2 regions of the Paraburkholderia sp. GAS82 genome follow, and region 1 is predicted to be linked to the other one. Evidence: riboswitches for the same ligand, from Rfam matches in the RefSeq annotation. Region 1 holds a riboswitch; the other holds the start of a gene.
The links. Region 1 has a riboswitch for cobalamin ahead of P3T17_RS22575 (HoxN/HupN/NixA family nickel/cobalt transporter). Riboswitches for the same ligand answer to the same signal wherever they lie in the genome.
Positions count from the first base shown of each region.

Region 2: another riboswitch for cobalamin. It lies ahead of P3T17_RS33940 (TonB-dependent receptor domain-containing protein); the one in region 1 lies ahead of P3T17_RS22575 (HoxN/HupN/NixA family nickel/cobalt transporter).

Region 1 covers NZ_JBNDLX010000007.1:146,736-150,227, reverse strand. Annotated here, with positions in the region: gene P3T17_RS22580 (cobyric acid synthase) at 1-1,054, shown strand, start outside; gene P3T17_RS22575 (HoxN/HupN/NixA family nickel/cobalt transporter) at 1,083-2,141, opposite strand; cobalamin riboswitch at 2,236-2,430, opposite strand; gene P3T17_RS22570 (cobyrinate a,c-diamide synthase) at 2,511-3,492, opposite strand, start outside.
Region 2 covers NZ_JBNDLX010000014.1:177,685-181,176, forward strand. Annotated here, with positions in the region: gene atzF (allophanate hydrolase) at 1-1,406, opposite strand, end outside; adenosylcobalamin (AdoCbl) riboswitch at 1,666-1,755, shown strand; gene P3T17_RS33940 (TonB-dependent receptor domain-containing protein) at 1,801-3,492, shown strand, end outside.

The DNA.
Region 1 (3,492 bases):
CTTTGCTGAAGCGGTCGATTGCCCGGTGCTGTTGGTGGCCGATATCGATCGCGGCGGTGTGTTCGCGCATTTGCTCGGTACGCTCGAATGCCTGTCCGAATCCGAACGCGCAAGGGTCTGCGGTCTCGTCATCAACCGGTTTCGCGGCGATCCGGGCCTGCTGAAGCCTGGGCTTGACTGGCTGGAGGCGCGTACAGGCAAGCCGGTACTAGGGGTGGTGCCGTATCTGCACGGATTGGCGCTCGACGCCGAAGACATGCTGCCGCGTGTGGCGCATAGCGGTGCGGCCGATGCCGTGCAGTCTCTGCGGGTGGTCGTGCCGGCATTGCCACATATCAGCAATCACACGGATTTCGATGCGCTGCGCGCGCACCCGCAGGTCGATTTCAGCTATGCGCTCGCGGGTATTCCGCCGCCGCCCGCGGATCTGGTGATTTTGCCCGGCTCCAAAAATGTGCGTGGAGATCTGGCCTGGCTGCGCGACAACGGTTGGGAAGAAGTGCTGCGTCGGCATTTGCGTTATGGCGGCCGGGTGATCGGTATCTGCGGAGGCATGCAGATGCTCGGCCAATCACTGAGCGACCCTCACGGCGTGGAGGGCCAGCCGGGTACCACGAAGGGTCTCGGCTGGCTCGATTACGAGACCGTCATCACACGCGAGAAGATGCTCAGGAACGTCACGGGCGCCCTGACGCTGAGCGGTTCGCCGGACGTTTGCGGCTACGAGATTCACATGGGCGAAACCCACGGCCCCGCGCTTGCTGCGCCGGCTTTGTACCTCGTAGCGGACCAGTCGGACGGGGACGATACACGTCCCGATGGTGCAATGTCGGCTGACGGACAGATTCTCGCCACTTATGTGCACGGGCTGTTCGACACGCCGGCCTCCTGCAGTGCCTTGCTCGCGTGGGCGGGGCTGGCCGGTTCGCAAGCACTCGACTATCCGGCGTTGCGGGACGCGTCGCTCGACCGGCTCGCCGATACGCTCGAGGAGCACCTCGACCTGACTCGGGTGTTCGCCGCTATCGGCAAGCGTGCGGACGCGTCACGCTGACTCCAGCCGAGCCGGGTCAACTGAGCGCTTATTGCGCATGCAGATGCGCTTCGAGTTTGTCGTAGCCCTTGATCCGGTAAATCAGGAACGACAGGACCCACGAGACGATGAAGATGCCAATGATGACGAAGCCGAGGTTGTTGAAATTCTCGTTCAACGTATCGACGGTCTGCCAGAACAGGCCCTTCTGCCTGATCTGGTCGGCAATCATCCCCAGCGCCTCGATACCGCCTATCACGACCGCGACGAGCACAGAGACCAGCGTAATCGTGAGGTTGTAGTAAAGCTTGCGGATCGGTCGCACGAACGCCCATTCATAGGCACCAAGCATCAGGATCCCGTCGGTGGTGTCGATCAGTGTCATGCCTGCGGCGAAGAGTACCGGAAACACCAGCACGATCCAGATCGACAACCCTTGAGATGCCTGGTGTGCCGAGATGCCGAGCAGGCTGACTTCGGTCGCGGTATCGAAACCCAGGCCGAACAGAAAGCCGAGCGGCAACATCCACAATGAGTTCGATACAAGCTTGAACAGCGGCCGGAACATCCGTGCGAGCAAGCCGCGACTGTTGAGCAGGAGGTCGAGATCGTCCTGATCGTACGGCTCACCACGCTTTACTTTCTTGAACGCCCGCCATACGCCGCGTAGGATGATCAGGTTCATGGCCGCGATCAAAAACAGGAAGATCGCTGAGACGCTGGTCGAGATCACGCCGCCGACGTTTTGCCAGGATTCGAACCGGCTTTCGAGCGCAGAGGCCGTAGCAGCAACCGCTGCCGCTACCAGCAAAACCACGGCCGAGTGACCGATCGCAAAGAAGAAACCGACCGTGACGGGCCGTCGGCCATCCTGCATCAGTTTGCGTGTGACGTTATCGATGGCGGCGATGTGATCGGCATCGACTGCATGGCGCAATCCGAAGCCGTAGGCGACCAGGCCGGTGCCCAGCAACAGCGGGTGACCGTGGAAGGCTATGAAGGCCCAGATCCAGCTGCCGACGTTGAATAAAGCGAGGACGCTGTAGATGGCAATCAGCCGATAGCGCAATGCGTCAGTTGGAACTGACCTTGAGTACGTGATGGACATGCAAGAATCCTGAGGTTCGGGCTGTCCTTACAGCAGGTATCCATTCGCGCAAACGGATACTTGGCGACTCGGACATCCCCGTCCGATCCGGCTGAGCAGACCTCGGTCGATGGCAGGTCTCCTGACTCGCACGTCACAATCCGGCACCGACCTTCCCGGTTGCCCAGTGGTCAAGCATGGTGTGGACTCGGCGCTTACAGTTGCGGGGGCAGTCGCAGACTTGAGCAGAGCGCTCTCACTGCGTTCCCGTTTAATCCCGGTGAGGGGAACCATCAAGGCGCAAGAGTACAGAAGGCTGCCGGAGGGCGTCAATCTCCGCTTGAATAGCGGTTCGGACGGAGGAATCTTTCCCTTTCCAACGATTTTTGTTCAGAACGCCTCGCCGCGGAACAAGGCGGCGGCGAATACCGGATTCGACGGCCAGTAAGCGTGCATGTAGGTTGCGACGATTGCACCGTGCCGATAGAGGGCTTCCCCGCTGGTTGCGCCTTGCGGCCGAACCGCGGTCGTAACCGGTGCGAGCGGCGTGTTCAGCTTCGAATAGTGGAACGTGTGTCCGGTCATGACGCCGTGTCGTCCTTCGATCTGTTGCATGGCCAGTGCCGCGAAGCGGGTCTGCATGCTGGCCTCGCCGGGCAGCAGGCCGAGCATCGGGGTAGAGGCACCGTGCACGTCGATCAGTCGGTCTAGCAGATAGAGCATGCCGCCACATTCGGCGATCAACGGTTTGCCGGCTGCGGCGTGTGCGTGAATCGAGCCGGCACTGCATTTCCGGTCCGTCAGGGTCCGGGCATGGAGTTCCGGGTAACCGCCGGGGAGATAGAGGGCGTCGGCAGCCTGAGGTACCGGTTCATTGGCGAGCGGCGAGAAATACGCGAGTCTGGCGCCGAGTGCTTCGAGCAGTGCGAGATTGGCTGGGTAGATAAAGGAAAAGGCCGCGTCCTTTGCAATTGCGATCAGCCTGCCGTCGAGCAGGCGTGGTAGGCTGTTACGCGGTGGCGCCTCGAAGTCGATGGCCGGTGGCAGTTCGGCCAGCGGCGTCGCGGCGAGCGCATCGGCAACCTGGTTGAGGCGTGCATCGAGATCCGCGATTTCTGCGGCCTGGTGCAAACCGAGGTGCCGGTCCGGCAATTCGATCGAGTCGTTGCTGTTCAGATGGCCGCACCAGCGCAGCGAGGCCGGTAATGCCTCTTCAAGCAGTTTCGCATGATAGGGCGAGCCGACCCGGTTCGCGAGCACACCGTAAAAAGGCACCTGCGGCTGGAATTGAGCGAGACCGAAGGCCAATGCGCCGAAGGTCTGGGCCATGGATTTCGCTGCGATCACCGCCAATACCGGTATGCCGAAGGCG
Region 2 (3,492 bases), on a different contig from region 1:
GCTGGTTGCGCGGCACCGGACTGCGCAGCCTGCGGCATCCCAGTCGCTCCACGCGGCAGCCCGGTGGCCCGATGCCATTGCGCCGCGAAGTCAGCCAGCGCCCGTTCCCGCCACGCCTCGCCAATGAAGGTAATCCCAAACGGCAGTCCGTCTTCGCGGAAGTTTGCCGGCGCGGCCACTGCGCTCCAGTCGAGCAGATTGACAAAGTTGGTGTACTTGCCGAGATTGCTGTTCAGACGCACCGGATCCGCCAGCAGTTCGGCGATCCTGTAGTGGGCCGGGGCAGTCGGCACGACGAGGGCGTCGAACTGCGCCAGCATCGCATCGGCGCGGCGTTTGAGATCGGCGAGACGGTAGATCGATTCGAAGGTGTCGGTGGCGGAGAATTCCTTGGCCTTGAAGATGATGTCGCGCACAACCGGGTGAATGTCGGCTTCGTTCGAGCCAGCAAAGTCGCGAATCGCCGCATAGCGTTCCGCTACCCATGCGCCGTCATACAGCAGCGCAGTGACATCGTCGAAGAGCGAAAAATCGAGCGGCACGCAGATCGCGCCGCGCGCTTCAAGGTGCGCCACGGCGGCATTGAAGGCTTGCGCGGACAGTTCATCGCCGAAGAATTCCGGCTGTGACGGGACCGCAAAACGCGGCGCGGCGGGAACGCGCCACTGAAGCGCGGAGGCGGGCGCTTCGCGGGACAGACCGTCGGCCAGATCGAGTGAGGCGGCCAGGTCATACACGAGCGCGGCGTCGTCGAAAGTGGTCGCGAAGACCGACACGCAGTCGAGCGTGCGGCATGCCGGCACCACGCCTCTATTGCTGAACGCGCCACGAGTAGGTTTGATTCCGACGATATTGTTGAGGCCCGCAGGGACGCGTCCCGAGCCGGCCGTATCCGTGCCCAGCGAGAAAGGGACGATGCCGCGCGCAACCACCGAGGCTGACCCCGAACTCGAGCCACCCGAGATGTACTCGGCGTCGAAGCTGTTGGCCGGGATGCCGTAAGGGGAGCGCACGCCCACGAGGCCGGTCGCGAACTGATCGAGATTGGTTTTACCAATGACGATTGCGCCGGCATCGGTCAGCCGCTGCACGACCGTCGCGCTGCGCTCTGGCGTATAGGCGAAGGCGGGGCAGGCGGCTGTGGTCTCGAAGCCGGCGGCGTCGATATTGTCTTTCGCGGCGAATGGCACGCCATAGAGCGGCAGCTTCGTCAGATCGCCACCGACCGCGGTTAGCCTGGCCTCGAGGCCCGCGAGCTGCGCGTCGAGCACTGCTTGCGTCACGGTCGATATCCATGCGGGGTCATCTTCGGGCGTCAGTCCGCGGACCAGTTCGCCAAGCAACTGGGCGGGCGTCGCACCGTCCCGATACGCTTCCTGCCAATCCGAAATTGTCCATCCGCGCATCTCGTATTCCCTCTTGTGTACAAGTTCAGGGAAATTGTACTCAAGACTCATGCCAACCGCGCGGGAAGGCTGTCGCGCCTTTTCAGGGCAGGGCGATACAGGCATGTACGCCGCGCCCGAGCCGTTCTCGGATGCACCCGTCTGGCGCGAAACGCCCGATCGTTGGGCGTCAGAACCGCGCTGGTGCGATGTTGCAATGACGCGTCGATTGGCGGGAATTATTCCGGTCCCCGTTAGATTCACAAGTAGAATGCGCGCAAACGACTCGTGGAAGCTGGTGCAAATCCAGCGCGGTCGCGCCACTGTGACCGGTTTCAGTCCGAACCGGAAGTCAGACCTCGGCGTCGTTGTCTACTATTCAACTGTGGGGCGCGCTATCCCCAGGATTCCAATAATGAAGCTTCGTCATCTCATCATCAGCTCCGCGCTGACGGTTACCGCTTGCCAGGTCGCCCACGCCGACGACTCGTCGTCGACCCAGGATCAGGCCGTCGCGCAAACCACGCTACCGAATATCCTCGTCACCGGCGACACGCAGCATCTGCCGCAATCGTTCGATCAGCGATATGCCACGACCCAGGTTCTGACTCGCGCAGATCTCGACCGTCTTTCGCCCATTGACCCAAGCATCACGCAGGCGCTTGCTACACTGCCCGGTGTGACCATTGCGCAGAACGGCGGCCCAGGTTCGCTTGCGTCCGTCAGCATCCGTGGCTCGGCGGGAAATCAGGTGGCCGTGTTTATCGACGGTATCCGGGTCGGTTCCGCGACCAGCGGTCAGGCCGAATGGGCTGATCTGCCGACCTCCGCATTCGACCGCGTGGAGGTGATCTCCGGTCCGGCAGCCGCTTCGTTCGGCGCCGATGCGATGGGTGGCGTGATCCAGCTCTTCACGAACCACGCTTCCAATCAGCCCAATCAGACCACGGTGTCGGTGGGCGGCGGGTCGAACAAGACCTTCGATACGCAGGTCCGCACATCGGGCTCGGTCCCGTCCACCGGCGCGCTGTCGGCGTTGAGCGGGCTGACCTACTCGCTCGGCTTGCATGACTACAACACGGCGGGGATCGATGCGACGCAGCCGGTTGTCTTCGGTCACGAAGACGGCCGTAACCCGTACCATGCGCAGGACGTGGATGGACGCCTGGGTTACGCGCACAACAACTGGTCGCTCTCCACGTTCTTCCTGTATCACCGCTCGGATCTCTCCTACGATGACGCGGGCGGCGACGACCGGCAGGCCGATTATCAGCTGACGACGGGCGCCGCGTTCCATCTGGATATCACGCCGTTCACGCAGCTCGATCAGTCGGTCGGCTACGCCACGGACCGCGAGTTCCTGTATACGAATACGCCGGGCATCCCATCCGATGAGATCGACTCGACGCGCCTGAGCACGTCGACCTCGCTGACGCATCAGGAGCGTGGGCCCGCGCTGTTCAACCTGCCGCTGTCCGGCGAGACCAAGCTTGCCTACGACTTCTCGCGCGAGCAGGCCTTCCTGCCGTACGACATTCCGTCGGGTGTGCCGACGCGCGACGATTCAGCGGTTTCGCTGCATCAGTCGGCGACGCTCGGCCCGTTGACCGTGTTCCTGGCAGGCCGTCACGAGATCATCGAGGGGCAGTCGGTCAATACCGGCAACGTTGCCTTGTCTTATGCGATTACGCCGGTTTATACGGCGCGCGTTTCGTATGGCAATGCGTTCCGTCTGCCGACCTTCGACGACCTGTACTATCCGGGCTACGGGAACCCAAACCTTCTGCCGGAGCGCAGCGATACGGTTGAGGCGGCGCTGGATGCCACCACGTCGTTCGGGACCTTCACGGCGGCGGTGTACGACACGCGCGTTCACAACCTGATCGAATACGACTCGTTGACCTTCCTGCCGGTGAACGTCGGACGCGCGCATATTCAGGGCATCGACCTGTCGTACAAGGGCATCATCGGCAAATCGACGCCGGTGAGCCTCTCGGTCGGTTTCCTGAATCCGCAGGACGTCACGGATCAGACCTGGCTTAACCGCCGCCCGCGTCAGACGTTCAGCCTGAACATCGATCACATGTGGGACGAGTTCCACCTGCAC